DNA from 4 places in the Gordonia sp. L191 genome. Region 3 is predicted to be linked to each of the others. Evidence: riboswitches for the same ligand, from Rfam matches in the RefSeq annotation. Region 3 holds a riboswitch; each other region holds the start of a gene.

Region 1 (7,874 bases), 2.3 Mb from region 3:
CGACGGTGACTCAGTCTCGGTCTCGACGACCCGCACCCGGCGGGTGGCCACGCTGCGCAGCAGGTCGATCAGCGCGGGCAGGTCGTAGACATCCTGCAGGCACTCCCGGACGGCTTCGAGCACGATCGGGAAATCCGGGAATTGCGAGGCCACGGCCAACAATTGCGCGCTGCGCTGACGCTGTTGCCACAGGGGCGCACGCCGACCGGGATCGCGGCGGGGTAACAGTAATGCGCGGGCGGCGCACTCGCGGAACCGTGAGGCGAACATCGACGACTCGGCGAGCGCGTCGGTGACGAGTTGCTCGATGTCATCGGGGTCGATGGTGAACACCGCAGCGCCCGGCGGGTTGTCGTCGGTGTCGGGGAGTCGCACGATGATGCCGTCGTCGGAGGCGGTGACGGCGCCGTCGAGGCCGAGTGTTGTCTTCAGGCGCGCGGAGATGGCCGACGCCCACGGCGCATGGACACGTAAGCCGTACGGGGAGTGCAGGATCAGCCGCCAGTCGCCGAGTTCATCGCGGAACCGCTCGACGACCAGCGTGCGGTCGGTGGGCAGATGGGTGGTGGCCTCGCGCTGTTCGGCGATGAGCGCACCGAGGTTGTCGCGGGCGTAGGTGGTCAGACCGAGCTCGTCGGCGCGGCGATCGAGTTCGGCGGGATCGGCGATCTCACCGGTGAACCGGCCGATGGCGGCGCCGAGTTCGGCCGGCCTACCGACGGCGTCACCGATCCAGAACGGCAAGCGCCCCGGTTGCCCGAACGCCGGGGTGACCAACACACGGTCGTGGGTGATGTCCTCGATCCGCCAGCTGGTGGCTCCGAGCGCGAAGACGTCGCCGACGCGTGACTCGTAGACCATCTCCTCATCGAGTTCGCCCACCCGCGTTTGTTTCTCGCCGACCATGAACACACCGAACAACCCACGGTCCGGAATGGTGCCACCGGAGGTGACGGCGAGCCGCTGGGCGCCGCGACGTCCGATGAGCACGTTGCGTTCACGGTCCCAGGTGACGCGTGGACGCAGTTCGGCGAATTCGTCGGACGGGAATCGTCCGGAGATGAGATCGAGGGTCGCCTCGTACACGCCGCGGCCGAGCTCCCGATACGGTGCACTGCGGCGCACGACCTCGAACCATTCGTCGACGTGGAGTTCGTCGATCGAAGCTGCGGCGATGGTCTGCTGGGCCAGGACGTCGAGCGGGTTGGTGGGTACCCGCAGTTCCTCGATCTCACCCTGCCGCATGCGCGACACCGCCACGGTGCAGTGGATGAGGTCGGTGCGGTGTTTGGGGAACAGCACGCCCTGACTGATCTCGCCGACCTGGTGCCCCGCCCGGCCGATGCGTTGCAGACCGCTGGCCACCGACGGCGGCGCCTCGACCTGGACGACGAGATCCACTGCGCCCATGTCGATTCCGAGCTCAAGCGAACTGGTGGCCACCACACATCGCAACCGGCCGGTCTTGAGTTCGTCCTCGATCTCGGCGCGCTGCTCCTTGCTGACCGACCCGTGATGTGCCCGGGCCAGTAGGGTCGTGGCCGCCGAGGACGCGCCGCTACCCATCACCATGGCCGGAGCGCCCCCGGCGACCCGCGGGTTGGCTGCGGCGGGCACCGCGGCCTGCGAGCTGCGGGATTCGGCGATCTCGTTGAGCCGTGCGGTCAGTCGCTCGGCGAGGCGACGGGAGTTGGCGAACACGATGGTCGTGCGATTGGCCTCGATGAGATCGACGATCGCCGATTCGACGTAGGGCCACAGCGATCCCGCGGTCGGGGAGAACGCGTCGTCGAGATCCTCGGAACCAGGTGCGTCCGGGGGCGGCGGGATGTTGGCCATGTCTTCCACGGGCACGTCGACGCGAAGATCGAAGGTCTTGCTCGCGGGTGGACGCACGATCGTGCACGGCGCGGCACCGGTCAGGAAGCCCGCGACCACCTCGGGTGGGCGAACCGTCGCCGACAATCCGATGCGCTGTGCGGGCGTCTCCAACAACTCGTCGAGACGCTCGAGGGACAGCGCCAGATGGGTGCCGCGCTTGGTGCCGGCCACCGCATGGACCTCGTCGATGATCACGGCCTCGACGCCGGTCAGTGTCTCCCGCGCCGATGACGTCAGCATCAGGTACAGCGACTCCGGGGTGGTGATGAGGATGTCCGGGGGTGTGCGTACCAGGCTGCGGCGGGTCGCGGCGGGCGTGTCCCCGGATCGCAGGCCGACGGTGATCGCCGGCTCGGGATCGCCGAGTTCCTGCGACGCGCGGGTGATGCCGGTCAGCGGTGCACGCAGGTTGCGTTCGACGTCGACGGCGAGGGCCTTGAGCGGTGAGATGTAGACGACTCGGGTGCCGCGTGCCCGATCCGGGCGCGCCGCGAGCCGGTCGAGGGCCCACAGGAATGCCGAGAGGGTCTTGCCCGAACCGGTGGGGGCGATGACCAGCGTGTGGTTGCCGTCGGCGATCGAGGACCACGCCCCGGTCTGAGCGGCGGTCGGCTCGGCGAAGGTGCCGCTGAACCAGCGCCGCGTGGGCGCGGTGAAGCGATCGAGGACCGACGGCGAAGCCATTCACCCATCATCCATGCCCCCTCCGACAAATCGCAGTGGCGGTGTTCTGCTCGGTTTGTCCGATGGGTCGTGCCGGTCACATTTGCCGGGTATAGAGTTCTCGCCAGATGCTGACGGAAACCCGGTGTGAGTCCGGGACGGTCGCGCCACTGTGGGCCGGGTAGGGGAGTCACCCCGCCCGACGAGTCAGGATTCCGCCGAGCATCGATCCGACAAGCGCTGGGACGCGTCATCCCACGAAAGGACCTCCGAATGGTTGCAACCACCCACCAGAACAAGGCACGGGCCCTCGCGGTACCCGACCTCTCCGTCGCGTCGGCAGCCCTGTGGCTGACCGCCACCTTCATCCTCGCCGCGATGGCCTACTACTTCATCGGTTACGACCAAGGTGCCTGGTCGGTGTTCGGCAACGACACCCACATCCATGAATTCGTGCACGACTCCCGGCACTTCCTCGGCTTCCCCTGCCACTGATCGAACGAGCACGGGAGACAACCGAACATGGAGAAGAAATTCATCGGCGCCGGCCTGCTGTCAGGACTGGTCGCCGGGATCGTCGCCTACGTTTTCGCTCGGATCTTCATCGAGCCGCAGGTGGCCAAGGCCATCGACTACGAGGACGGACGCAGTGAGGCCGAAGAGGCCCTGATGACCGCGCACGGGCACGGCGGCCACGAGCACGGCGCCGAGGTGTTCACCCGCTCGGTGCAGGAGAACATCGGCGCGGGTGTGGGGACCATCGTGTTCGCGGTGTCGATGGGCGCGTTCTTCGCGATCGCGTTCACGATCCTGTGGACCTATCTGGCACATCACCGCGCCGGAGCCGACCCACGATGGGCTGCGGCCCTGATCGGGCTCCTGGGCTTCGTCGCGGTCTTCGGGGTGCCGTTCGTCGCGTATCCGGCCAACCCGCCGGCCGTCGGCGACGACGACACCATCGGTGCCCGGTCGACGGCGTATCTCACCCTCACGGTCATCTCGGTGGTCGCGGTGATCGCGGCGGTCGTGTTCGCGCTGTGGCTGCGGCAACGCTGGGGAGGGCTCGCGGCCACGCTGGCAGCCGCGATCGGCTACCTGGTGGTCGTGACCATCGCGATCGCGCTACTGCCAGAATTCCACGAGGTTCCCGAGCCGGTCATGAACGGCGACACGATCGTCTTTCCCGGATTCCCGGGCGCGGTGATCGGCGATTTCCGGGTGTACGTGATCGCCAATCAGGTGATCCTGTGGACCGTGCTGACGACGACCTTCGCGGGCATCATGAGCTGGCTGAGCCGGTCGGGCTCGTCTCAGCGGGCGGCGACGCCGGCTGCGGTGCACAGCTGATTTCTGTACTACCGTCCGCCTCGCGCACACGTGCGGGGCGGACGTGGTGCGTTCGTGGGTGAAGGCGGGATCAGGTCAGGATGCAGTCACCGCAGACGGCGCCCCGATCGCCGGTGACCCGATAGATCAAACAGCAACTGCGGCGGCGGAATCCCGGTCCCGCGCGTAACCGCCCGTCCTCGACACGGGGCTCGGCGAGAACATCGTCGGCCGCGGCGACGGCGAGAGCGCCGTGTTCGGGGCGCGCCGTCGCGATGAGTCGGGCGGCACTGTTGGTCGCCGAGGCGACGTTGCCCCACAGCGTTCGCCCACTCACCCCGAATCCGTCGCCGACGGCGTCGGTGAGTGCGCCGACGATTCCGTCGGCAAGGTTGGGCCCGACGTCGGTCGTGGCGGTGGTGACCGACAGCGGATACGGCCCGCCCAGTTCGTCCTGCCACCAGAGGTCCTCCGCCGCAACCGAGATCGGCGGTTCGTCGAGCGCGGCGACGGCGATCATCGGAGCGATGAGACGGGCGACGAGTCCGAGGTGGGTCACCGACGCGGCCACCCTCTGCTCGACGGGTGCCGCGGCGCCCGCCCCGAGTGCGGACCGCACGCGTTCCACCCGCGCCTCCAGCATGTGCGCGTCCTCGATGAGATCGGCCATTGTGAGCCATGGGGCATCACACCGCTGCCCGCGGGCATGCGTGCGGACGGCGAAGAAGGGGCCGAGGTCATCGAGAGTGGTCACTGCCGGATGAGCGTAGCCGCTCGCCGGACGGCGCGACGTGCACGAGCGACCGGCGCCCGACGTCCCGGAGATAAAGACACAACATTGTCGTTCTGTGTCTTGACGCTGATCGTGACGGCTGACACAGTTGAACTGAAACAAGTTCTCATGGCAGCCGACGGTGCTGTCCGATGATCCTGCGAGGTATCGATGTTCGAGTGGTCCGAAGAAGATCTGATGGTGCGCGACGCCTTGCGGGCATTCATCGACAAGGAGATCCGCCCGCACATCGACGAACTCGAGACCGGTCAGCTCCCGCCCTACGACATCACCCGAAAGCTGTTGTCCACCTTCGGTGTCGACGCGATGGCCAAGGATGCGCTGGAAAAGGAACTCGAGGCCGAGGCGGCCGGTGAGAAGCCCTCGGGCGGCGGTGGCGGAGCCGGCATGGCCGGATCGATGTTCATGATCGTCAACATCGAACTGGCCGGGGTTTGCCTCGGTCTCGTCGGCTCGATGGGTGTCAGCATGGGTCTGACGGCGTCGGCGATCCGGGGGAAAGGCACCCTCGCGCAGAAGAAGCGGTGGCTGCCCGAACTGGTCACCATGGAGAAGGTCGGGGCCTGGGCGATCACCGAACCCGATTCCGGCTCCGACGCCCTCGGCGGCATGAAGACCACCGTGCGCCGTGACGGCGACGAGTATCTGCTCAACGGGCAGAAGACCTTCATCACCAACGGCCCGTCCGCCGACACCATCGTCGTCTTCGCCAAACTCGATGACGGCTCGGACACCCCGATGCGCGATCGCAAGGTGCTCTCGTTCGTCCTGGACAAGGGCATGCCCGGACTCACCCAGGGCAAGGCGTTCAAGAAGATGGGCATGATGAGTTCGCCCACCGGCGAGCTGTTCTTCGACAACGTCCGCCTCGGCCGGGACCGGCTGCTCGGAGAGACCGAGGACACCGGGTCCGACGCCCGTGGCTCCGAGGGTGCGAAGTCCGGGTTCACCGCCGAACGCATCGGGATCGCGGCGCTGTCGATGGGCATCATCAACGAATGTCTGCGTCTGAGTGTCGATTACGCGAAGAACCGCAAACTGTGGGGCCAGGAGATCGGCCGCTTCCAGTTGATCCAGCTCAAACTCGCCGAGATGGAGGTGGCGCGGATCAACGTGCAGAACATGCTCTTCAGTGCGATCGAGCGGGCCAAGGCCGGTAAGCCGCTGAGCCTGGCCGAGGCGTCGGCGATGAAGCTCTACTCGTCGAAGGCGGCGACCGATGTCGCGATGGAGGCCGTGCAGCTCTTCGGCGGCAACGGCTACATGGCCGAGTACCGCGTCGAACAACTTGCGCGCGATGCCAAGTCGCTGATGATCTATGCTGGCAGCAACGAGATCCAGGTGACCCACGTCGCCAAGGGGCTCCTGGCCTGACGGGCGGTGGACGGGCCACCGGGTCACCTCCGGGTCACCTCCGGGGGGCCGACACCGTCGGCCGCGAATGGCCCCCGACGATCGGTGGACCGAGACGATCTGTGCAGCAACGAGAGTCGGTCTCGGTCACCTCACGCGCCGGTGAACACCAGCACGATCAGCGCGATGTTGAGCAGCACGATCATCGCCGACGCCACGGTTGCCAGGATTCGTAGCGGCCAGCCGTCGGCGAACTCGCCCATGATCGAGCGGTCGGCCGTCAGCCGGCCCAGGGGGATGATCGCGAACGGGATGCCGAAGCTCAGCACCACCTGTGAGAGCACCAGTGCCCAGGTCGGATCGATCCCGATCGCGAGAACGACCAGGGCGGGGATCAACGTGACCAGTCGGCGAACCAGCAGCGGCACCCGCTTGTGCAGAAGCCCGGCCATGATCGCCGCACCCGCCGACGACCCCACCGAGGTCGCGGCCAGGCCGCTCGCGAGCAGACCGATCGCGAAGACGGTCGCCATTCCCGGCCCCATCGAGTCGGCCACGGCATGGTAGGCGCCCTCGATGGTGTCGGTGCCCTCCTTACCCAGCAGATTCTGTGCGGCGAGGAGCAGCAAGGCGATGTTGACGGCGCCTGCGATGGTCAGCGCGATCACCACATCCCACCGGGTGACGCGCACGAGTTTGCGTCGCCGGGGCAGACTCTCGGTGACCCCGTGGCGATCTATGACCAGCGCCGAGTGGACGTAGATGGCGTGCGGCATCACCGTCGCACCCAACATCGACGCCGCGAGCAACACCGTCTCGGGTCCCTCGAGGCGGGGGATCATCCCGCCGAGTACATCGCCGGCGGTCGGCGGGTTCACCACGAGCCCGGCGAGGAAGCCGACCACGATGATCGCCAGCATGCCCACGATCACCGACTCGAAGACGCGTTGGCGGCGAGGGTTCTGCAGCAACAACATCAGGGTGGAGATGACGCCCACGATCACCCCGCCCAGCACAAGGGGCAGATCGAACAGCAGTTGGAGGGCGATCGCACCGCCGAGGACCTCGGCGAGGTCGGTGGCAATCGCCACCACCTCGGCCTGAACCCAGAATGCTTGGCGTTTGCGGCGACTCAGCCGCTCCCCGAGGAGACCGGGCAGGCTGCGGCCGGTGACGATGCCGAGTTTGGCCGACTGGTACTGGATGAGCATCGCGATGAGATTGGCGACGACGAGCACCCACACCAGCAGGAAGCCGTAGCGCGCGCCCGCGGTGATGTTGGCGGCCACGTTGCCGGGATCGACGTAGGCGATGGCCGCGACGAAGGCCGGACCGAACAGCGCCACGTGACGCAGCGGGCGCATGCGACGACCGCGGATGCGGCCGCGCGTCGACTCGGCCTCCGATCCGCTCTCGCGGGTGTCCACTTGGCTCACCAGCCCAATGTGGCACACCGACGGCCGGTGATCAAGTGAGGCGAAACAAAAAGTTCGGGCGGCCGAAAATTCATGCCCGACCGAGTCGCCAGATCCGGTCACGGGACATCGGCGTCTCGTACGGGCGGGCGCCGATGGCGCGCCGAATGGCGTTGGCCAGAGCTGCCGCCACCGGATTGAACGGCGACTCGCTCATCGACTTCGCGCCGTAGGGCCCGAGGCGGTCGGAGGTCTCGGCGAACATCACCTCGGTGACCGGGATGTCGGCCATCTGCGGTACCCGATAGGTCCGCAGAACCGGTGTCAGCGGTACGCCTTTGCCGTCGAGCATGATCTCCTCGTACAGCGCCGAGCCGATGGCTTGCGCCACACCGCCCTCCACCTGGCCGAGGCACTGCTGGGGATTCATCACCGTGCCCGCG
Region 2 (7,874 bases), 2.5 Mb from region 3:
CCTCACGGGTGAAGGCGTCGCCGAGGTTCTTGGTCGATGCGAAGTCCGACTTCCACGGCGAGGACGCGATGTCACGTTCCTTGCCCGCATAGGTCGTGTAGCCGACCATCCGATCGGCGAGGCCGAGGGCGAACATGAACTCGGTGATGCCGGTGTCGTTGGTGAGCACGCGGTCCGGGACGCCGGGAACCGTCAGGGGCGCACCACAGTTGGTGACGGTCACCGAGGCCCCGGCGGACCTCTGTGACGGCGACGCCACATCGGCGCCGCATCCGGCGAGTGTCAGCAGTGCCGCGCAGACCAGCGCGAGCAGTGGGAGTCTTCTCATGGTTGCCTTTCATCGAAGAGGATCTGGGGGACGTCGAGTCGGGGATGCCGGACGATGTGGGCGTCGATGTCGAACCAGGCGCGCAGATTCGCGGGGACGAGCACCTGCACGGGAGTGCCGGTCCCGACGACGCGACCGTCGACGAGGGCGAGCAGCGTGTCGCAGAACTGGGCGGCGATGTTCAGATCGTGCAGCGCCGCGACCACGGTGACGCCGGAGTCCCGGGCTGCGGCCAGCACCGAGAACTGGTGTCGCACATCGAGATGGTTGGTCGGCTCGTCGAGCACCATCACCCGCGGCTGCTGGGCGAGTACCCGCGCGATCAGCACCCGTTGTGCCTCACCCCCGGACAGCGAGGTGAAGACACGGTCGGCGAGATGGCCCACTCCGGCGACACCCATGGCCTCCTCGACCGCCGCGGCGTCCCTCGCCCGGGATGTCCGCGCGATCGACCGATGCGGGAACCGACCGCTGGCGATCACCTCGGCTGCGGTGAAGTCGAAGTCCAGTGTGGAACTCTGGGTGAGCGCGGCGACCTGACGGGCGTTGTCGCGCATCGAGATCGCGGTGACGTCGACGCCGTCGACCTCGACGTGGCCGACGGTGGGGCGCTGGGCGCGATACAGACAACGCAGCAGTGTCGATTTCCCGCTGCCGTTGGGTCCGATCACGCCGAGAAAACTCCCCGGCGCGGCGGTGAAGGTCACCTCACGCAGCAGCGTCACCGAACCGATGTCGACGCCGACCCCGTGATACCCCGCTGTGGTCATGTTCCCGACCTCCGGTGGCCGTCAACCCGTTTCATCGATCGACCACGCTGCGCCGGCGGTGCATGAGGATCAGGAACATCGGCACCCCGACGGCGGCGGTGATCGCGCCCAGCGGCAGTTCCTGCGGCGGCACGGCGGTTCGGGCGACGAGATCTGCCGCGACGAGGAACACCGCGCCGATCAGCGGAGCGATCACCACGAGTCGGCGATGGTCGGCGCCGACGAGTAACCGCGCGACGTGGGGAACGACGAGCCCGACGAAGCCGATCGCCCCGCACACCGACACCATCACGCCGGTCATCAACGCCGACAACGCGAATGCCATGACGCGGAACCGCGACGCCGACAATCCGAGGGATGCGGCGACCTCGTCACCCATGGCGAGCGCATTGAGCGAGCGCGCCAGGCTCGCCACCGCGATCACCCCGCCGACGGTCACGACGCCCACGAGGACCGCCGAATACCAGCTGGCCGCGGCCAGACTGCCCAGGAGCCAGAACATCACGCTGCGCGCGGCGTCGCCGGTGGGTGCGAGAAACACCAGCACGGTGGTCAGTGCCGAGAAGCCGTAGCCCACCGCGGTACCGGTCAACACGAGGCGTAACGGTGTCAATCCACCTGCGCCGGAGGCCATCCCGAACACGATGAGGGTGGCGAGCAGAGCTCCGGCGAAGGCGGCGACCGGCATGGCGTAGAGCCCGATGCCCGACAGGACGCCGAAGAGCACCACGCTCGTGGCCCCCACCGATGCGCCGGACGAGATACCGAGGACGTAGGGGTCGGCGAGCGGGTTGCGCACCATCGCCTGCACGACCACTCCGACGACCGACAACCCGGCACCCACCACCGCTCCGGTGATCACGCGTGGTACCCGGGAATCGATGACGATCCAGTACGCGGCGGCGTCGTCGGCGGAGATCGGGCCGCCGGTCAGCGCGGCCCACACGAAGCGCGGCACGTCGGTACCACCGACGTCGGCGGTACCGAACGCCACACCGGCCCACGCCACCACGAACAGCGCGAGCACACCGAGCGCCGCGAACACGCCGACACGCGTCCAGGTCGGCGCGGCCGGGGTGGCCTGCGGTGAGGTGTGATCATCCACTGTGGCACGGTCTCTCGTCGGGCGGAAGACAGCCGCGCTCGACAGATCGGCGCACCGGCCATATCCCGCGAGGCAAGTGTCGACCACGGTTGCCCATGGCCACGGCGGCAGGTCTTCGGACTTCGGACCCGGCACCGAGATGCCACCTACCCGCGGCCGCTTCCCGGACCGTGAAGTCCAGTGCGAGGAGCCGCTGTCGTTTCCGTCACCGCTGCGGGGCAGCTCTGGATTCTCACCAGATTCCCTTTTCACCGACCGGCCCGTGTGGCCCGGTCGGAACCGACGCGCGCTGAGCGTAGCAGGCATCTCGCCGAGGCGTCGCCCAGGTCTTCACCCCCGCATCACCGAGTCGTGGCCGGTCGTCGTCCGTGACGACACCGTGCGGTGATCGCCTCGACGCATGCGCTCCCCCAACCACGCTCCGCTACGCGTCACCCCGGACAAGGTGCTGCGCGCCGGCACGTCCCGCCGTCGATTCCTCACCTGGACCGCGCTGGCCGCCGGGCTGGCCACCGCCCCCAGCCTGTTCGCCACCGACGCCGCCTCCGCTCCACGAGTCCGAGGTGCCGGCCACCCGTTCACCCTGGGAATCGCCTCCGGCGACCCACTCCCCGACGCTGTCATCCTGTGGACCAGGCTGGCGACCGACCCCCTCGCACCCGGGGCGGGTATGGGCCGAGACACCCACGATGTCGGCTGGGAAGTGGCCCGCGACGAACGGATGCGGATCGTCGTGGCGCGCGGGGTGACCCGCGCCGGCCCGGACACCGGGCACAGCGTGCACGTCGACGTCCGCGGCCTGACGCCGGGTACCGACTACTTCTACCGATTCCGCGCGCTCGGTGAAGTCTCCGAGGTCGGCCGGACCCGCACCGCGCAGCGCATCGGAACTCCCACCGGCGCACTGTCATTCGCCCTCGCCTCCTGTCAGGCCTGGGCCGACGGCCACTATCCGGCGTTCGGTGACCTGGCCCGCGAGGCCCCCGACGTGGTGTTTCATCTGGGCGACTACATCTACGAGAAGCCGATCCCGATGGGCGGCGGTGCACGCGATACCGCGGTGGTGCCGGCGTCGGCGTATCGCGAATGCCGTGACCTCGACGACTACCGCGAACGCTATGCCCTGTACAAACTCGACCCGAACCTGCAAGCGGCGCATCGGATGAGTCCGTTCATCACGATCTTCGATGACCACGAAGTCGACAACAACTGGGCCGCCGACATCCCCGAGGACGACCAACCCCTACCGCAGTTCCTGCTCCGCCGGGCTGCGGGCATGCGCGCCTGGTGGGAGAACACCGCCGTTCGGCTCGCCCCGCCCGGGCGCGGATTTCGTGCCTATCGTCGCTTCACGTTCGGCGATCTTGCTCAGTTCAGCGTCCTCGACACGCGTACTCACCGCAGCGATCAGGTCAACGGCGACAACGACACCGGGCAGAACGCGGCCACCGCCGACCCGCACCGCACCATCACCGGCGCAGCCCAGGAGCGATGGATACTCGACGGCCTCGCCGCGTCCGGCAGCCGATGGAACGTCCTGGCCCACCAGACGACGATCGCCGACCTCGCGCGCGAGCGTGACGGGGTCCGCGCGGTGAGCATGGACGGATGGAGCGGGTACGAGGCGTCGCGGACCCGTGTCCTCGAGGGCGCCCGCGAACGCCGAACCGCCAATCTCGTGTCGATCGTCGGCGACATCCACCGGAATGTGGTGTCGGAGTTGCGATCCACCTACACCCGACCTGCGCCCACGGTCGGTGTCGAGGTGGCGGGCACATCCATCAGCTCCGGCGGCGACGGTGCCGACAGTGACGAGTCCGATCGACAACTCAAGGCCGCCTCACCCCACGTACGATTCGGCAACGCCCAACGCGGATACGTACTGAACACGATCACCCACGACCGGTGGGAGGCGCGGTTCCGGGTCTGCCCGACCGTCAGCACCGCCGACGCCCGGCTCCACACCCGCGCAGTGGTGACCATTCCGGCCGGGCGCCCCGAGATCGAGGTTCTCTGAGCAGACCATCAGAGCACCTGTGCCCGCACCACATCTGCTGTGCGCTGCGCGATTCCGCGCACAGCAGCATCGGATGGCATCAGTGACGAGCGCTCGACAACCTGGACCAATGAGCGAACACAGAACTTCCCCACCCCTCCGCAAACGCACCACCGAGAGCCTGCTGAACCAACGCATCCTGATGCTCGATTCGGCGCTCGACGACGAGATCGGCAGCGCACTGTGCGCACAGTTGGTGATGCTCTCGGCACAGGATCCGGTCGCCGACATCGGCCTGTGGATCAACTCTCCGGGCGGCTCGGTGCCCGCAATGCTCGCCATCATGGACACGATGCGGATCGTCCCGAACGACGTGGTGACGGTCAATCTCGGAATGGCCTACAGCGCCGGGCAATTCTTGCTCTGCTGCGGCACCCGCGGAAAACGCTACATCTTGCCGCACGCAAAGGTGTTGCTGCACCAGGGATCTGCGGGGATCGGCGGCTACGCCCCCGATATCGAGTTGCAGGCCGACGACCTGCGCCATGTCCGTGACACCGTTCTCGGTGTCATCGCCGAGCGGACGGGTCAGACCCGTGAGCGGGTGTTCGCCGACTCGCTGCGCGATCACGTGTTCACCGCGGAGGAGGCGCTTGCGTACGGCTTCATCGATCACATCGTCGACTCGGTGGCGCAACTGCGCCCGGCCGCGGCCACACCGACCGGATTCGGGGTGACCCGATGAGCACCTACACGATTCCCAACGTGATCAGCCGAACGCCGCAGGGCGAACGCGTCATGGACGTCTACAGCAGACTGCTCGACGACCGAATCCTCTACCTGGGCACCGAACTCGACGACGGCGTCGCCAACGCGCTCATCGCGCAACTGCTCCACCTCGACTCCGACAATCCGGAGGCGCCGATCGACCTCTACATCAACTCACCCGGCGGATCGGTGATGGCCACCTTCGCGCTCTACGACACCATGCAGTACTGTCACGCACCCATCGCGACCACCTGTGTGGGACAGGCACTCTCGTCGACCGCACTGCTGCTGGCGGCGGGCCGGCCGGGACGCCGTGCAGTGCTGCCGCACGCACGGGTGCTGCTGCACCAGCCGTCGGGACAGGGTCGCGGCACGATTCCCGACCTGATCCTCGCCGCCGAGGAGATACTGCGGACCCGCGAGGAGATCGAACGCGCATTGAGCCGTCACACCGGCAACGACGTCGAAACGCTGCGTCACGACACCGACCGGGATCGGGTCCTGCGCGCATCAGAGATCGTCGACTACGGCATCGCCGACCACATCATCGACGAGCGCGCCGTACTCACCCGCCGGTGACGGCCCGGGAGGCTCAGGCGGCCAGCGCGAGCGGCGATCGAGAGGCGTTCTGCGGACGAGCGATCGACCGATCGCCGTCCCGCGCCGGCACCGAACCGAGCACCGGGATGCCCGCCGACCGGGCCAACTCCGCCGCGACCTCGCGGGTGAGGTCGAGCAGTGACAGGCCGAGAGCCCCGGCCACGGCGCCGAGCAGTTCGCTCGACGCGTCCTTGCGGCCGCGCTCGAGTTCGGAGAGATACTGGCTCGAGACGCCGGCCCGGCGGGCGGTCTCGACGAGACGCTCGGCCCGGTCATGGCGATGGCGACGCAGAACCTTGCCGGTCACCTCACGGAACAACGGTTCCACCGGTGCCGGCGACCGGGCCCCGGAGGTGTCGGCCTTCGATCGCTGCTCGATCATGGAGTCGATCCTACGACGGCACCCGAGCGGTACCGGCCGCCTTCTGCTGTGAGCAGAACGGGGGCGGCGGATCGGCAGTGCCGCGTCGAAATGGTTCAGCCACGTGCCAATTCGGCGAGCACCGCGGCGCTGACTTCCCAATCCATGCATTTGTCGGTCACCGACTTGCCGTAGACGAGCGGATCGGCATCGGGAGACTGCGCACCGGCTTCGAGGAAGCTCTCGAGCATGACGCCGCTCACGTGCATCGGGTCGCCGGCTTCCCGACGCGCCCGGATCGATGCCGCGATCTGTGTGGCGACCTCGGCCTGGCGGAGGTGGTCCTTCCCGGAGTTGGCGTGGCTTGCGTCGATCATCACCCGCGGCGTCAGACCCGAACGTTGCAATGCCGCAACGGCGTCGGCGACGGACTCGTCGTCGTAATTGGGTCCGGCGGTGCCACCGCGCAGGATGATGTGGCAGTCGGAGTTGCCCGCCGACTCCACCAGCGCGCCGTGTCCGAAGTCGTCGACTCCGAAGAAGACGTGCGATGCCGCAGCGGCTTTCACGCCGTCGATGGCCACCTGCACGTTGCCGTCGGTGCCGTTCTTGAAGCCGATCGGCATCGACAGCCCCGAGGCGAGCTGGCGGTGCACCTGGGATTCGGTGGTGCGGGCACCGATCGCACCCCAGGCGACCGCGTCGGCGATGTACTGCGGGCTGGTCGGTTCGAGGAACTCACACCCCACCGGCAGCCCGAGGTCGATGATGTCGAGGAGCAACGACCGCGCCGTCCGCAGACCGCGCTCGACATCGAAGGTCTCGTCCATGCCCGGGTCGTTGATCAGGCCCTTCCATCCGATGGTGGTGCGGGGCTTCTCGAAGTACACCCGCATGACGATCTTGAGCCGCTCGGAGTACTGCTGGGCCAGCGGCGCCAACCGGCGCGCGTAGTCGAGGGCGGCGATCGGGTCGTGCACCGAGCACGGGCCGACGACGACGAGCAGCCGGTCGTCGGCGCCGGCGAGGATGGCCGAGATCTCGTCGCGGTCGCGTTGAACCGCAAGGGCCCGGCGCGCGGTCAGCGGCAATTCGGTGCGAATGGTGTCCGGCGACGGGATCGACCGGAACGAGCGGATCCGGCGGTCCGAGGTCGATTCGGCCGAGAGAGAGCGGTCGGCGGGAGTTCGGGAGAGATCTCCGAGGGTGGTCACTGGTATGCCTTTCGCGGGGTTGTGGGCCCTGGTTGTCGGCTGGGCCCGCCCGCATCGTGGTCGCCGGAAAGCCCCTGACATGACAAGAGCAGTGACCTGGTGGTCACTGCTCGGGGCTCCGGGATGTGGCGTGCGGCGCGATCAGCGCTTCATCGCAGGCTCACCCGGAGCCTCGATAAAGAAACGCCAATAGGCGCGCACGATGCTGATCACGACAGCGAGGCTACCACGGGCGGCGGTCCGGACCCAACGACCGCCCACCGGACACCCGCTCCAATACCCCTTCCCGATCAGCAGAGCCCGCCCGAGGAGTCGACCAGCGCCGCGACCTGCGCGTCGGAGGGCTCGGTACCCATGGCCTGCTTCATCACCGGCGCCGCGAACGTGCGCGCCGCGTTGTCGCCGCCGGTCTTGCGAACCCGGCAGACCGACGACCCGAGCGACACCGCGGTGTCGGAGTCCATGTCGATCCCCTTCGCGCGCAGCGAGTTCAGGAAGGCGGTGCGCGCAGAGGTCGGCGGCGGCGCCACCGTCTCGACGGTGCCCGCGCTGGGCAGGGTCACCGGCGTCGGAGGCGGCGCCTGCGTCGATGCGACGGTCGATGCCGGCCCGGCGGTGGCCGACACCGGGCTCGTCGACGCCACCGAACTCACCGGCGCCGACGTCTTCGATGGGTTGACGGTGGTGCCCTCATCGGACTGGGCGCAGCCGGCGACGAACAACACCAGTCCG
Region 3 (7,874 bases):
CGCACTCGATCGCGCATCGCAGGCGCTGCTCTACGCGGGCCTGGTGGGCGCTGTGGGTCTCGCGGTGGTGTCGCTGATGCTGTATCCGAGAACGTTGGCGCTCAAACGATTCCGATGGACGGTGGCGCCGAGTTGGGTTCTGGCGGTGCTGGCCTGTGCGGGCACGGTTCTCGTCCGGGCCGCCGAGAAGGCAGATGTCGGTGTGAGCCGGGCATTCTCGGGCTCGGCGCTCTCCTCCGGCCTCGACGGTGGCGATACGAGGGTGGTGCTCATCAGAGCGGCCCTGGTCGTGGTGCTCGGACCGGTGCTGTTCGCGGCCGCGCGCCGGCGAGTCTCACATGCGTGGGGTGCAGCGCTGATCGGGGCCTGCGGGCTGGGTATCGCCGTCACCATCGCCGCCGACGGCCATGCGTCGGTGGGGGATCTGACATGGCTGGCCGTGCCGGTCACCACCCTGCACGTGGTGGCGATGACACTCTGGCTCGGCGGACTGCTCTCGATGGTGCTGATCCTGTTGCCCGACAAGCACTCCCGGAACCCATCCGCGGTGACGTCCAAATCGGTGACACCTGAATCGCCGGGATCCGAACCGCCGACGCCTGAGCTGCTGACACCTGCCGTGTTGCATCGGTGGTCGAGGTGGGCGTTCGCCATGGTGGTCGTCCTGGTGCTCTCCGGGGAATTCCAGGCGTGGCGGCAGATCTGGCCGGTGCAAGCGCTGTGGGACACCACCTACGGTGTCGTGCTGCTCGTCAAATCGGCTCTCGTACTGGCGATGCTCGGCCTGGCGGCATACGCGCGTCGTCGCCTCGGCCTCAGCCGTCTTCGGCGTTCGGTGCCGCTCGAGATGGCATGCGGCATCGCCGTCCTCGTCGTCACCTCCGTCTTGGTCACCGAACCGCCCGCGCGCACCACCTACGGTCCGCCGGTGCAGGTGGCGGCCCCTCTCGACGACGGCTCGGCACAGGTCTCGGTATCGACCACGCGCCGCGGCCCCACCGTGGTGGACGTGACCCTCGATGACGGTCACGGGACGCCGATCCGGGCCCGGTCGCTGCGCGCCACATTGTCCTCGGAGTCGGCAGGGATTCCGTCGTTGGCGCTGAGATTCGTTCCGGCCCAATCGGACACAACGGACACCGGCTCGCCCGGGTCGGCCCGCTGGCACCGCGTTGCGGCGTCGGTTCCCGTCGCCGGTGCGTGGACACTGACGCTGACCGTGCAGTTCAGCGATTCCGACGCGCAGGTCACCACCGTCGGATTTGTCGTGTGGTGATGCCCCCGGTCGTGAGTTGCCGTCGCGAATTCCCGGGTCTGCGAGACGCCTCGTCTATTGATTTCACCGCCGAGGGAGTAGCGTCCTTCGTCAGCGCGTGGGAATCCAGGAAACCGGTGGAAATCCGGTGCGGTCGCGCCACTGTCATCCGTGCCGAACGGGCACGGTCAGCCAGACCCTGGCCCACGTCACCTTGTCCGGACGCGTAATCCAAAGGCTCTCACGTGAATTCTGCATCCTCGGCCGCCGACCAGATCGGCTCGGCCGGCAGCACCAGATGGACCCGGACCGACTGGGTCCACGCCGCAGTACAACTCGGCGTCATCGCGGCGATGCACGCCGTGGCTTTCGGTGTGCTGTTCATGGTCATCGTGCCGCACCACTACAGCCTGGGTAAGCAGGTCTTCAGTGTGGGTCTCGCCGTCACGGCCTACACCTTCGGTCTGCGGCACGCATTCGACGCCGATCACATCGCCGCGATCGACAACACCACCCGCAAACTGATGAATGACGGCAAACGCCCGAAATCGGTCGGATTCTGGTTCGCCATGGGGCATTCCACGATCGTCTTCGTGATGGCGATACTCGTGGTCGCCGGCGCCCACGCGGTCTCGGCGCTCGCCGACGACGATTCGCCCGCCCGGCATGCGCTGGGCACCATCAGCACGATCGCGTCCGGCTCGTTCTTGTATCTGATCGCGCTGATCAACATCGTTGCGCTCATCGGTATCTGGCGGGTGTTCCGCTCACTGCGCCGCGGTAGTTTCGACGAGGAGCAACTCGACGAGGCACTCGACGGCCGGGGCTTTCTCGCACGACTCCTCGGGCCGGTGATGCGCCGCATCCGGCATCCCTTCCAGATGTATCCGGTGGGTGTGTTGTTCGGACTCGGCTTCGATACCGCGACGGAGGTGGCTCTGCTCGCACTCGCCGGTACCGGCGCTGTCGCGGGATTGCCCTGGTATGCGATTCTCGTTCTGCCCCTGCTGTTCGCGAGCGGGATGAGTCTGATGGACACCCTCGACGGCATGTTCATGACCGTGGCCTACGACTGGGCGTTCGCCCATCCCGCACGCAAGATCTACTACAACCTGACCATCACCGGCCTGTCGATCGCGGTGGCGTTGCTCATCGGGACCATCGAACTGGTCAGCGTGCTGCACGACGATCTCGGCTGGGATGACCCGATCACCAACTGGATCAGTGGTTTCGATCTGAACACCGCGGGCATCGCGATCGTGATCATGTTCATCGTCGCGTGGGGTATCGCCATCGCCTACTGGAAACTGGCGCGGCTGGAGCACCGGCTGGTCCGGACCCCGTCCGAATCTCGGTGACCGTCCACCTCGGAGGAGTCAGAACGTCTCAGATCAGCGTCGACCAGTAATCCCAGAAGTGCACACCGATCGCGACGATGATGATCGCGTACCACAGCGGCAACAGCACCCACAGCCAGCCGCGAAGGTCGCGGGCTCGTGGTGAGTCACCGAAAAGCCTTCCGGCGCTGAGGATCAACAGGATCGGCGTCAGCGTCCACACCACCATGCAGTACGGGCACAGCGCGTTGATCCGGTAGATGCTCTGGAAGGCGAGCCAGTTGACGAAGACGAAACCCAGGGCGAGCCCGAGTGTTTGACCCGCCCAATACCACCGCGGCAGCCAGACGCGGGCAGTAGTGAGCACGCCGGTCACGATGATCACCGAGAAGGCGGCGATCCCGATCAGCGGATTGGGGAACCCGAAGACACGAGCCTGCTCGGTCACCATCACCGAGCCACAGGACAGCACCGGATTGATGCTGCAACTCGGCACGTACTCCGGGTTGATGAGCAGTTCGATGCGCTCGATCGTCAGCGTCGCCGCCGAGATGAACCCGAGGACACCGAGAATCAGGATCACGATGCCGGTCGCGGTGGATACGTCGGGGCGCTGAAGCCACCACGGCCGGTCATCGGTGATCACGTCGGCGGCGATCAGCTCGTCGTCGGGCGGTTCGACCGCCGGTGCCTCAGGGTCCGGGGTGGTGCCGGAAGGAGAGGTGGTGCTGCTCATTGCTGGTCGCTTCGTCTCGGGGTGGATTTACTGTGCGGTGCCGGCGGCCTGATTGATCTGGGCGAGGAAGGCATCGGGCCCCAACTGGATGTTGAAATCTTGACCGTTGATCTTCACCGTCGGTGTTCCTTGGACCTGGGAGGCCGTGGTCTCCTGACCGACCCAGTTCTTGAACTGGCCGTCGGAGATGCACTCCTTGACGTTGGGTGCGCCCGCTTGGTTGGCGAAATCAGCGAGCTGATCGTCGGTCAGACCGGACCCGTTCTCCTCGGGCTGATTCGCGTACAGGATGTTGTGGAACTTGAGCCAGATGGCGAAGTTGTCGGCGCCCTTGGTCGCCTCGGCCACACACGCCGACGCATTGGCTGCGCGGGTGGAGTAATTGGTGCTCGACATCCGGTCGAGGATGGCCACCGGCTGATAATCGATGGCGACCTTGGGATTGCTGCGCACCTGTGTCAGCGCGTCGCTGTAGACCTGCTCGAACTGCTTGCAGACCGGGCACTGGAAGTCCTCGTAGATCTGCACGGTCACCGGCGGGGTGGTGCCCTTGGGTGCAGTGGTGACGCGGAACGAGCTGTTGGTTGCGACCGACGGCGCGGTCGCGTCACCCGTGGAGGACTTGTTGGTGAGGATCACCGCGACGGCAACGATGACGGCGATGACGACGATCGCAACACCCGCCCCGATCTTCATGAAGAGCGAACGGCGCCGTTCGGCGGCTCGCGGATCGACGATCGGCTTCCGGCGTTTGTCTGCCACTTTTTGTCTCCCTGGTCCACGGGTTCTCCGGCGTCGGTGTCGGGCTCCGGTCGGTCTGCGCAGGACCGGAGGACCGCCATGCCGGTGTTCAGGGTACTGGCAGGAATCTGAGGAGCATCTGAGCGGTAGGGGCCGGTGGGACGTTGGTCCCGGGTGGTTCTCGTCACGTGACGCCGATGCGGGCCTCGGCGGCGTGGTCGGTTCGCCTACGCCGCGTCGTAGACTGACGACGATGCCGTCTCGCAGCGGCGTTGCTAGGAGACATTGTTGTGACCGCCCCTGACGATGCCCACGCCGATCCCGGCGTGCCGCCGACCTCGACCGACACTGCCGCGACCGTCGACACGGCGCCTGTCGGAACCCCGCCCGCCGGGACCGCTGTTCCCACCGACAATCCGGTGGCCGCCGGTGCTGCGTCTGTGGGGACGGCGCGACGATCGAACGTCGCCGCGGTGCGCTGGGTGGGCGCGGTACTCGCCGCCGGATTGCTGGTCGTGGTCCTCTACGCGCTGGTGTCGGGTCCGACCCGCCACATCGAGCGCGGCGACCCGTACCCGGGTCTGACCACCGCGGTACTCGATGTGGCCGGATACTTCGTCGGCGCCACCCTTGCCGCGCTGTGTTTGGGAGCATTGGCGTTCGTGGTCGCCGGGTCGCGACCGGATTCCGACGGCATCATCGACGCCACCGTCTATCGCGCGCACCTTTTCGTCTCGCGCGCAACGCCGGTGTGGGCGGTGGTGGCCTGGCTGATGGTCGGCGTCGCCGCATCCGACGGGTACGGTCTCCCACTCGGCAAGCTCGTGTCGTCGGGAACCCTGTTCGAGGCGATCGGCATCAGCGAGGAGGCGGTGGCCTGGCTGGTGGTCGCGATCTTCGCCACCGTCGTCGCGATCGCCGTCCGATTCTTCCTGTCCTGGATTGCGCACGCGGTTCTGCTGATCCCCACCGGAATCGCCGTCGCCGCGTTGCCGATGGCCGGCAACGGTGCGCAGGGACCCAACCACGATTACGGCACCAGCCTGGTGATCGTCCTGGTGCTGGCCATGGCCGTCTCCATCGGATACCGCGTCGCGTACGTGGCCGCCCCGACCGTGACGCCCGAGGCCGACCGCGTGATCCTCGAACGCCGGCACACCTGGATCGTCGGCGTCGCCGATGTGCTGGCGCTGATCTCCGGGGTGATCCTGATCGCGTTCCTGGTGCCGGTGCGCTACCTGTTCACCACGACCTTCGGGGTGACCTCGGTGGTGATGGTGGTGGGGTTGATCGCGGCCACCGCGTCGAGCGTCGTCGCGCTGTGGTCGGCGCCGGGCGCGACACGGCTGTGGCGGATCGAGATGGCGGCCGTCGCGGTGATGGCGGCGGTGTACGTGTCCTGGGCGATCATGGACACCCGGGTGGCGCCCGGACTGCTCGCGCACCCGTTCACCGCGTGGGATGTGTTCCTCGGCTACGAATTGCCGGGACCGCCGACCGCGTGGCGGCTGGCCACCTTCTGGCGATTCGACTTCCTCGTCGGCACCGCGGCCATTGCCGCGGCCGTGCTGTACGGGATCGGGGTGTTGCGGCTGCGTCGCCGGGGTGACGAGTGGCCGTGGGGTCGCACCCTCTCGTGGATGCTGGGCTGTCTGGTCCTCGTCGTCGTGACCGGGTCGGGGGTGCGTGCCTACGGTTCGGCGATGTTCAGCGTGCACATGGCAGAACACATGGCGCTCAACATGTTCGCGCCGGTGCTGCTGGTGCTGGGTGCGCCGGCGACCCTGGCCCTGCGCGCTCTGCCGACGGCCGGTTCGCGCCCTCCCGGGCCGCGCGAATGGCTGCTCTGGGTGCTGCACTCCAAGGTGACCAGGGTGCTGTCGAATCCGGCGGTCGCGTTGCTGTTGTTCGTGTTGTCGCTCTACGTGGTGTACTTCACCGCCATCTTCGGCACGTTTGTCCGCTACCACTGGGGTCACGTGCTGCTGACGATCCACTTCATCATCGTCGGCTACCTCTTCTATTGGGTGATCATCGGTATCGACCCCGGACCCCGGCGCATCCCGTACCTGGCGCGCATCGGATTGCTGTTCGCGGTCATGCCTTTTCACGCGTTCTTCGGTATCGCGCTGATGACGATGTCGTCGGTGACCGGCGGCGAGTTCTACAGCCAGCTCGGTCTGCCCTGGGTCACCGATCTGCTGCACGACCAGTGGCTCGGCGGGGCGATCGCGTGGGGCGCCAGCGAGGTCCCGGTGGTGCTCGTCGTCATCGCGATCGTGACGCAGTGGGCCAAGTCGGATCGACGGGAGGCGCGCCGGGCCGATCGGCATGCCGAAACCTACGAGGACTCCGAGCTCGACGATTACAACAAGATGCTCGAGGAGCTGGCCCGGACACGTCGCTGAGGCGGAGCCGGTGATGTGGCTGAGGCGGAGCCGGTGATGTGGCCGAGCGGAGCCGGTGAATGTGCCGGGCCGGAGCCTGACTTGACCGTGACGGGACAATGGATTCATGCGGTGCGAGGTCGCGCGGGAGGCGCTGTCGGCGCGTGTCGACGGAGAACGGGAGACCGTTCCGTCGGCGCGTGTGGACGAACACGTGGCCGGATGCGCCGACTGCGCGCAGTGGTATCAGGCGTTGCAGCGTTTCACGATTCCGGAGATCGGTGAGCCGCTGCGGGTGGTGCGTGGTAACGAGGGCCCCGATCTCGTCGAGATGATGATCGCGGCGCGCGCAGACACCGCTGCGCCGCCGGCGCGGGGGAGCGAGAGTTCTTCGCGCACATGGTGGTTGATGGCCGGTGGTGCGGCCTTCGCGTCCGGTGCGCTGGCCGTGTCGATGGTCGTGACCCATGGGTCGGTGGTGACGATCTGCTTGTTTGTCGCCGCGATGCTGGTGACCGTCGGGTTGACGGTGCGTGCCCGGCGGTGACGTGGGCTGGTCCCCACCGGCGCGCCGTGTTCTTCCCGAAGAAATCCGTTCGTCCGCGGGAAATTTCCCGGGGAAGAACGAAACGCTGACGGAAGAACCGCGGGTGCCGCCCGTCAGCGTCCGTGGGAGCTGAAGCCGCTCAGCGTCGGGATTCGCCGAAGTGTTGCAGCCGCAGGCTGTTGGTGACGACGAACAGCGACGACAGCGCCATCGCGGCACCGGCGATCAGCGGGTTGAGGACGCCGAGCGCCGCGATCGGGATCGCGGCGACGTTGTAGCCGAACGCCCACACCAGGTTGGTGCGGATGGTGCGCTGGGTGGCCCCGGCGAGGCTGAGCGCGGCCGGTACGGCCCGGAGGTCGTCGCGGACCAGGATGACGTCTGCGGCGCCGATCGCGACGTCGGTGCCGCGGCCGATCGCGAGCCCGAGGTCGGCGGTCGCGAGTGCCGGGCCGTCGTTGATGCCGTCGCCGACCATCGCGACCGAATGCCCCTCGTCCTGCAGCGCGCGCAGGGTCTCGACCTTCTCATCGGGCAGTACCTCGGCGATGACGTCGTCGACGCCCACCGCCTCGGCGACCGCACGGGCGGCGCCCTCGTTGTCACCGGTCAGCAGGATCGTGCGCAGGCCGGCGGCCTTGAGCGCGGCGATCGCGGTGGCCGCCGACGTCTTGATGGTGTCGCCGACAGCGATGGCCGCGGCGGGCACATCGTCGACGACGACGTAGACCACGGTCTTGCCCTGTGCTTCGGCGTCGCGTCGGGCGCGGGCCAGCTCGGCGGGCACCACCAGCGCATGCGAGGCCCATCGGGGCGAGCCGACGCGGACCCGGTGGCCGTCGACGATGCCGCTGACGCCGCGTCCGGGTTC
Region 4 (7,874 bases), 2.3 Mb from region 3:
CGCCATGTCGAGGCCCAGGTCATCGCCGACACCCACGGCAACGTCGTGGTCGCCGGTACGCGCGACTGCTCGCTGCAGCGCCGCTTCCAGAAGCTGGTCGAGGAGGCCCCCGCGCCGTTCCTGACCGATGAGCAGCGCACCAAGATCCACGAGTCGGCCAAGGCGATCTGCCGCGAGGCCGGCTATTACGGCGCGGGCACGGTGGAGTTCCTCGTCGGCGCCGACGGCCTCGTCTCCTTCCTCGAGGTCAACACGCGACTGCAGGTCGAGCACCCGGTGACCGAGGAGACCGCGGGCATCGACCTCGTCCGTCAGCAGTTCCGTATCGCCAACGGCGAGAAGCTGGAGTTCTCCGAGGATCCGACCCCGCGTGGTCACGCCTTCGAGTTCCGGATCAATGGTGAGGACCCGGGCCGCAACTTCCTGCCCGCACCCGGACCGATCACCAGGTACCGCGAGCCCTCGGGCCCGGGCGTCCGCGTCGATTCCGGCGTCGTCGAGGGTGATGTGATCGGCGGCCAGTTCGACTCGATGCTGGCCAAGCTGATCGTCGTCGGCGAGAACCGCGAGCAGGCGCTCGAGCGTGCTCGGCGTGCGCTCGCCGAGTACGAGGTCGAGGGTCTGGCGACGGTGCTGCCGTTCCACCGGCACATCGTGAGCAATCCGGCGTTCCTCGGGCACACCGACGACAACGGTGTGGAGACCTTCGACGTCTACACCAAGTGGATCGAAACCGATTGGGAGAACCCGATCGAGCCGTACACCGGTGGCGAGCCGATCGAGGACGACGAGGCCGCTCCGCGCCAGAAGGTGGTCGTCGAAGTCGGCGGACGCCGCGTCGAGGTCGCATTGCCCGGCGATCTGGCCCTCGGCGGCGGTGGCGGTTCGGCCAACGGGGTCATCCGCCGCAAGCCCAAGGCCCGCTCGCGCAAGAAGGGCGGGGGCGCCGCCGTCTCCGGTGACGCCGTGGCCGCACCCATGCAGGGCACCGTGGTCAAGGTCGCCGTCGAAGAGGGCCAGACGGTCGCCGCGGGCGAACTCGTCGTCGTGCTCGAGGCGATGAAGATGGAGAACCCGGTCACCGCCCACAAGGACGGCGTGGTGACGGGTTTGAGCATCGAGCCGGGTGCCGCCGTCACCCAGGGCACCGTGCTGCTCGAACTGAAGTAGTCACCTCCACCGAATGGAACCCGTCGAGATCAACGCCGGGACGTGGTATCTGCGTGGGCTTCGTGCCGACGAGCGGATCACCGACGTCCCGGCGTTGTCCGATCTGGGGGTCGCCGATCCCGCGGCCTATGTCGCCGCCACCGATGCCGCATGGCGCGACGACACCGGCTACGTGTGGGCGGTGTGCGAACCGACCACCGGTGAGCTCCTCGCCGTCATCGGCGTCCTCCCGACGGCGGGGACGGCCTCGATCGTCGGGCGCTGCCGCGCCGGTCACCGTGCGGCGTTGGCTGCCGCGGTCGGGCCGGTTGCCCGATTCGCGCGCGGCGCACTGGATCTCACCGTCGGTGAACTCTCCCCTGACGGGGTGATCACCGACGCCATCCCGGCCCTCTGAGGCCGCTACGGTTCGTCCCGGTCGACGCCGGAGGCCAGATCACCGCATTCGACCGACTCGACGATCTCGGGGTGCGCCCGTAGATAACGTGCCGCACCCACATCCCCGTCGAGCGAGGCGAGGACGCCGTCGAGGTGATCGGCACCGAGTAGGACCGGATGGCCGGGCCGTCCGTGGTAGACCGCGCGCACGATCTTCTCCGGCACGCCCGCAGCGATTTCCACGATCCGGGAAACCACCGCCGCGGTGACATCGGGCATGTCAACAACATGTAAAACCACGCCGCCCGGATCCTCCCGAACCACCGGCGCGCACAGCACCGCGTGCACGCTCGCCGACAGACCGATAACCCAGTCCTCGACGACGATCGCCGTCGCCCCGCCCGGCGGCGTGACGATCGCCGCGCCCATGGCGACGACCACCTCACCGCAGCCTCCCGCACTCAGCGCGCGCACCGCATTGTCAAGCCAAAGACCTTGTTCGGCAAGTATTTTCGGCATTCCGTACCGCCGGCCGGCCCCGGCGGCGAGCACCGCTCCCACCACCACCGCATCCACCTCCGCCGCTCGGCCCCGCACACCCTCCCACCACTGTCCTCGGCCGGGCGAACCGATGAGGTCTCGATGTCGGCGATGCCCGATTTACTCCGGCGCAATATACGATCGCGCGGTCGCCGAATCGGTTGTGGGGGTCCACTATTTACCTGCCGGTGGGCCGGACGTGCGCTACGCCGTCGGCTCACCGGCAGCCATGATCTCACCGTCACGAGGAGTATGTCGATGGCCACGGATTCGGCTCCGGCCGCCGCCCCCCAGGGACGCCGCAAGCGCGTCCATCCGGTCGATCAGGTACCACCGTTCGGCAAACTCGTCACCCTCGGGTTCCAGCACGTGGTCGCCTTCTACGCCGGTGCCGTCCTCGTCCCGCTGCTGATCGCGAACGCCATCGGGCTCGACGATCAGGCGCTCACCATGCTCATCACCGCCGACCTGTTCACCTGCGGCATCGCCTCGCTGCTGCAGGCGGTCGGCATCTGGAAGATCGGTGTTCGGCTCCCGCTGCTGCAGGGCATCACCTTCACGACGCTCGCCCCGGTCATCAAGATCGCCAACGATCACGGTGGTGGTCGGGTCGGCCTGCTGACGGTGTACGGCGCGGTGATCTCGGCCGGCGTGTTCACCTTCCTGATCGCACCGTTCTTCGCCAAGCTGATCCGCTTCTTCCCGCCGGTGGTCACCGGCACCGTCATCACGATCATCGGCATCAGCCTGATCCCGGTCGGTGCGGGCGATGCGGTGACCGACCCCAACAGCGCGACCGGCGCACACGATGCGGGCAACGGCCGGTGGGTCGTCTACTGCATCTGCACCATCGTCCTGATCGTGCTGATGCAGCGATTCTTCCGTGGCTTCTGGGCGACCATTTCGATCCTGCTCGGCCTCGGCGTGATGACCTTCGTCGCATGGTGTTTCGGCGACGCCCACTTCGACCGGGTCGCCGAGGCGAGCTGGGTCGGCTTCACCCCGCCGTTCGCCTTCGGATGGCCCCGGTTCGATCTCATCGCGATCGTGTCGCTGATCGTGGTACTCATGGTGACCGCGGTGGAGTCGACGGGGTCGGTCTTCGCGACCGGGGAGATCGTCGGCAAACGGATCCGCAAGGAGGACATCGCCGCCACCGTCCGGGCCGACGGCATCGCCACCATCATCGGCGGCAGCTTCAACTCCTTCCCGTACACGGCGTTCTCCGAGAACGTCGGCCTGGTTCGGATGACCGGGGTCAAGAGCCGGTTCGTCGTGGCCTGCGCCGGTGGCATCATGATCATCCTGGGTGTTCTGCCCAAGACCGCGAACATCGTCGGGTCGATCCCCTCCCCGGTTCTCGGCGGCGCCGCACTCATCATGTTCGCGACGGTCGCGATCGTCGGCATCCAGACGCTGACGACCGTCGATTTCACCGATCACCGCAACCTGTCGATCGCGGCGACCTCCATCGCCGTGGCCCTCTACGTCCAGTTCTCACAGTCGTCGGCACCGACGACCATCTTGGACAAGGGAGCGGAGGTCAAGGTCCCGGAATTGCCCGGCGTCGACATCGCCGTTCCGGGCATCCTGCAGATCCCCTTCTCCACCGGCATCACCATGGGTGCGATCACCGCGATCCTGATGAACATCCTGTTCTTCCACATCGGCAGCAAGGGACCGGCCGTCGCCGGGGGCGGCTCGATCACGCTCGACGAGGTGAACACGATGAGCAGGGAGAAGTTCCGCGAGACCTTCGGCGAGGTCGTTCAGGGCGTCGACTGGGTTCTCGACAGGGCTTGGGAGCAGCGGCCTTTCGACGATGTCCACGATCTGCGCAGCGCCTTCCAGGAGGCGATGCTGACCGGCAGCGACACCCAACAGCTCGACCTCATCCAGGCCTTCCCCGACCTCGGCGCCGAGGACGAGGAAACCGGCGAGCTGATCGCGGTCGACCACAAGGGTCTGTCGCACCTCGAGGAGACCGAGCACGAGAACGTCGTGAATCTCGCTGCCGCCTATCGGGAGCACTTCGGGTTCCCGTTGGTGATCTGCGCCCGCGAGACCGAGCGTTACGACCGCGTGCTGCGCAACGGCTGGTCCCGCATGGACAACTCGGAGACCTCCGAGAAGTCGTTCGCACTCATCGAGATCGCCAAGATCGTCAACTATCGCTTCGACGATCTGGTTGCCGATGCCAACCCGCTGACGTCGGTGCGATTCGGCCGTCAGCCCGAACTCTCCTAGGCTGATCGGCGTGCGACGAGTCGACTGGCGCGGGTTGCCCAGTTTCAACGAGCTGACCGAACGGCAGGCCATCGGCACGCTCTACGAGTGTTGTAGTTCGTCGATCTGGGCACTGCGTGTGGCCAAGGCCCGACCGTTCTCCGACGACGAGGCATTGCTCTCCTATGCCGATCTCATCCTGGCCGAGCTCACCGATGCCGACCTCGACGAGGCCCTGGCCGGTCACCCCCGGATCGGCGACCGCCCGGACAACGCGTCCTCCACGCGTGAGCAGTCCGGGGTGACCGGCGCCGATCCGGCGGTGTTGGCCGAACTCAAGGAGCTCAACAAGGCCTACGACGAGAAGTTCGGGCACGTGTACCTTGTCTTCGCCAATGGGCGGCCCGCGGCGGAGTTGCTGGCCATCCTCAAGGAGCGGATGCGCAACGACCCGGCGACCGAGCGGAGGGTGCTGCGGATGGAGTTGGCCAAGATCAACCGAAGTCGACTGCAGCGCATGCTCACCCCGGCGATCGAGTATGTTGACGACTGAGAAGCGCAGGCGATCCACGAGGAGCGAACCACCGAGATGACCGGTCTGTCCACCCATGTCCTCGACGCGGTCTCCGGTGCACCCGCGGTGGGCGTCGGGGTCTCCCTGCAGGATGCCGCGGGCGGCGAAGTCGCCTCCGGCGTCACCGATTCCGACGGTCGCATCGCGCAGGTGAACACCGACCCGCTCGTGCCCGGCATCTACCATCTGGTGTTCGACACCGGAGAGTGGTTCGCCGACAACGACATCCGGGGGTTCTACCCGGAGGTCGACATCTGCTTCACCGTCGACGATCCCGAACGGCATCACCACGTCCCGCTGCTGCTGAGCCCGTACTCGTACTCCACCTATCGCGGTAGCTGACCGGGCGCGCACACCGATATCCGGGGGCATCCTCTATGCTCGGCGGTGCAGTTGGTTCGCCGCCCCGTCCGTCGTGGCCTCCGATGTCATGGAGGCCCCGCGTCTGGGTCCGGCGTCGTAAGAGGGAATCCGGTGCGAATCCGGAACTGTCCCGCAGCGGTATGTCGGAACGACCGCCGTCATCGAGCACTGGACGCACGCGTCCGGGAAGCGACGGCCACTAGGACCGCGACCTGATGGTCGCCCGCCGACGAGTCCGAAGACCTGCCTGCTGTACCGGCCGCGCCGCGGCCGGTGGCTCGTCGCCTCGTGGAATGGGCGCAGGTCGAAGCGAGTGCCAGGTGATGCGCGGATGCCGTGCACGTTCTCTCCGGCGTCCCTTCGGCACGCCCTGCAACGGCGACGGACCGTCGGAAACCATTGCAGGAGTGCACCACCCATGTCCCAACGGACGACCCCGTTTTCCGCCACCGTGCTCGGCACACCACGCATCGGGCCACACCGTGAGCTCAAGCGCGCGATCGAGAGCTACTGGGCCGGGCGCATCGACGCCGCCGGCCTCGAGACCGTGGCCGCCGGGCTGCGGCGCGACACCATCGCGGCGCTCACGGCGGCCGGCCTCGACTCGATTCCGGTCAACACCTTCTCCTACTACGATCAGATGCTCGACACCGCCGTGCTGCTCGGCGCCCTGCCCGAGCGGGTCGCACACATCACCGATCCCCTCGACCGCTACTTCGCGGCGGCCCGCGGCACCGCCGACGTCACACCGCTGGAGATGACCAAGTGGTTCGACACCAACTACCACTACCTCGTGCCCGAGATCGGTGACGCCACCGCCTTCTCCCTGCACCCGGAGAAGGTTCTCGCCGAGGTGGCCGAGGCGCAGGCCGCCGGCGTGACCGCACGCCCGGTCGTCATCGGGCCGATCACCTTCCTCGCGTTGTCGAAATCCGCCCACGACACCGCAGGCGAGGGCTCTCCGCTCGATCGCGTCAACGAGCTGCTGCCGCTGTATCTCGACCTGCTGGCCCGTCTTGCCGCGGCCGGGGTCGAGTGGGTACAGATCGACGAACCGATCCTGGTCACCGATGCCGCAGAACGCCTCCCCGCGCTGGCCGGATCGGTGTACTCGACCCTCGCGCAAGCGAACTCACGACCGGCACTCTGCGTCGCCACGTACTTCGGCGACGCCCGCGACAGCGTGCGCGCCCTCGCGCGCACCGGTATCGAGGCGGTGGCCGTCGATCTGATCGAGGGCTCCGTCGATACGGTGGCCGACGTTCCCGAACTGGCCGACATGCACGTCGTCGCCGGCGTGGTCAACGGGCGCAACATCTGGCGAACCGATCTCGAGAAAGCGCTGGCCACCCTGGGCACCCTGCTCGGGTCGGCGGGGTCGTTGGCGGTGTCTACCTCGTGCTCGACGCTGCACGTGCCGTATTCCGTCGAACCCGAAACCGAACTCGACGACAACCTGCGCGGTTGGCTGGCCTTTGCGGCCGAGAAGTACCGCGAGGTCGCGATCCTGTCGGGGGCGTTGCGCCACGGTCGGCCGTCTCAGGCCGACGCGTTCGATGCCGCTGCCGCCGCATTGGCCACCCGCGAATCCGATCCGCGCGTGCACGATCCGGCGGTGCGTGAGCGTCTGGCCGCCCTCACCGACGCCGAACGCACGCGCGGCGATGCCTCGGCCCGCGCGGCTGCGCAGACCGAGCGGCTGAATCTCCCGCCGTTGCCCACCACGACGATCGGCTCCTACCCGCAGACCTCGGCGATCCGACTGGCGCGCGCCGCGCTGCGCTCCGGTGCGATCGACGACGCCGAGTACATCCGTCGGATGCGGGCGGAGATCGCCGATGTGGTTGCGCTGCAAGAGGAGATCGGGCTCGATGTGCTCGTCCACGGCGAACCCGAACGCAACGACATGGTGCAGTATTTCGCCGAGCAGCTCGACGGCTTCTTCGCCACCGCCCACGCCTGGGTGCAGTCCTACGGGACTCGGTGCGTGCGTCCGCCGATCCTGTTCGGCGACGTGTCCCGCCCGGCGCCGATGACCGTCGACTGGATCGCCTACGCCCAGTCGCTGACCGGCAAGCCGGTCAAGGGCATGCTCACCGGACCCGTCACGATTCTCGCGTGGTCGTTCGTGCGTGACGATCAGCCCCTGTCCGACTCGGCTGACCAGATCGCCCTCGCGATCCGGGACGAGGCGATCGATCTCGAGCGGATCGGTATCGGCATCATCCAGGTCGACGAGCCGGCCCTGCGTGAACTGCTCCCACTGCGGGACGCCGACAAACCCGCGTACCTCGATTGGGCGGTCCGGGCATTCCGGCTGGCCACCTCGGGCGTCGCCGACGCCACGCAGGTCCACACCCATCTGTGCTACTCGGAGTTCGGCGAGGTCATCGGTGCGATCGCCGAACTCGACGCCGATGTCACCTCGATCGAGGCGGCACGGTCGAGCATGGAGGTCCTCGACGACCTCAACGCCATCGGATTCGCCAACGGCGTCGGGCCGGGTGTGTATGACATCCACTCACCGCGTGTCCCCGACGTCACCGAGATCGAATCGTCGTTGCGCGCGGCGCTCGATGCCGTCGGGCCGCAGCGCCTGTGGGTGAATCCGGACTGTGGCCTC

What was found. A riboswitch is a leader RNA that binds a small molecule or an ion and turns the genes downstream of it on or off. The one in region 3 is predicted to bind cobalamin.
Region 1: it holds a riboswitch for cobalamin, as region 3 does, so the genes downstream of both, QNM97_RS15105 (CbtB domain-containing protein) here and nicT (Nickel transporter NicT) in region 3, are expected to answer to the same signal.
Region 2: it holds a riboswitch for cobalamin, as region 3 does, so the genes downstream of both, QNM97_RS15865 (FecCD family ABC transporter permease) here and nicT (Nickel transporter NicT) in region 3, are expected to answer to the same signal.
Region 4: it holds a riboswitch for cobalamin, as region 3 does, so the genes downstream of both, metE (5-methyltetrahydropteroyltriglutamate--homocysteine S-methyltransferase) here and nicT (Nickel transporter NicT) in region 3, are expected to answer to the same signal.

What each region holds. Positions count from the first base shown of each region.
Region 1 covers NZ_CP125996.1:3,337,417-3,345,290, reverse strand. The annotation lists gene QNM97_RS15110 (ATP-dependent helicase) at 1-2,565, opposite strand, end outside; cobalamin riboswitch at 2,622-2,782, shown strand; gene QNM97_RS15105 (CbtB domain-containing protein) at 2,818-3,039, shown strand; gene QNM97_RS15100 (CbtA family protein) at 3,067-3,891, shown strand; gene QNM97_RS15095 ((2Fe-2S)-binding protein) at 3,962-4,624, opposite strand; gene QNM97_RS15090 (acyl-CoA dehydrogenase family protein) at 4,814-6,037, shown strand; gene QNM97_RS15085 (Nramp family divalent metal transporter) at 6,169-7,452, opposite strand; gene QNM97_RS15080 (molybdopterin-dependent oxidoreductase) at 7,523-7,874, opposite strand, start outside.
Region 2 covers NZ_CP125996.1:3,507,130-3,515,003, forward strand. The annotation lists gene QNM97_RS15855 (ABC transporter substrate-binding protein) at 1-328, opposite strand, end outside; gene QNM97_RS15860 (ABC transporter ATP-binding protein) at 325-1,098, opposite strand; gene QNM97_RS15865 (FecCD family ABC transporter permease) at 1,130-2,203, opposite strand; cobalamin riboswitch at 2,293-2,502, opposite strand; gene QNM97_RS15870 (alkaline phosphatase D family protein) at 2,604-4,220, shown strand; gene QNM97_RS15875 (ClpP family protease) at 4,330-4,944, shown strand; gene QNM97_RS15880 (ClpP family protease) at 4,941-5,546, shown strand; gene QNM97_RS15885 (helix-turn-helix domain-containing protein) at 5,560-5,949, opposite strand; gene QNM97_RS15890 (3-deoxy-7-phosphoheptulonate synthase) at 6,045-7,142, opposite strand; gene QNM97_RS15895 (DUF732 domain-containing protein) at 7,433-7,874, opposite strand, start outside.
Region 3 covers NZ_CP125996.1:1,019,961-1,027,834, forward strand. The annotation lists gene QNM97_RS04710 (copper resistance CopC/CopD family protein) at 1-1,276, shown strand, start outside; cobalamin riboswitch at 1,339-1,477, shown strand; gene nicT (Nickel transporter NicT) at 1,501-2,613, shown strand; gene QNM97_RS04720 (vitamin K epoxide reductase family protein) at 2,642-3,328, opposite strand; gene QNM97_RS04725 (DsbA family protein) at 3,356-4,090, opposite strand; gene QNM97_RS04730 (cytochrome c oxidase assembly protein) at 4,360-6,477, shown strand; partial or broken gene QNM97_RS26505 (zf-HC2 domain-containing protein) at 6,584-6,703, shown strand; gene QNM97_RS04740 (heavy metal translocating P-type ATPase) at 7,143-7,874, opposite strand, start outside.
Region 4 covers NZ_CP125996.1:3,305,332-3,313,205, forward strand. The annotation lists gene QNM97_RS14960 (acetyl/propionyl/methylcrotonyl-CoA carboxylase subunit alpha) at 1-1,170, shown strand, start outside; gene QNM97_RS14965 (hypothetical protein) at 1,184-1,567, shown strand; gene QNM97_RS14970 (nucleotidyltransferase family protein) at 1,573-2,100, opposite strand; gene QNM97_RS14975 (solute carrier family 23 protein) at 2,347-4,335, shown strand; gene uraD (2-oxo-4-hydroxy-4-carboxy-5-ureidoimidazoline decarboxylase) at 4,346-4,867, shown strand; gene uraH (hydroxyisourate hydrolase) at 4,904-5,230, shown strand; cobalamin riboswitch at 5,306-5,516, shown strand; gene metE (5-methyltetrahydropteroyltriglutamate--homocysteine S-methyltransferase) at 5,670-7,874, shown strand, end outside.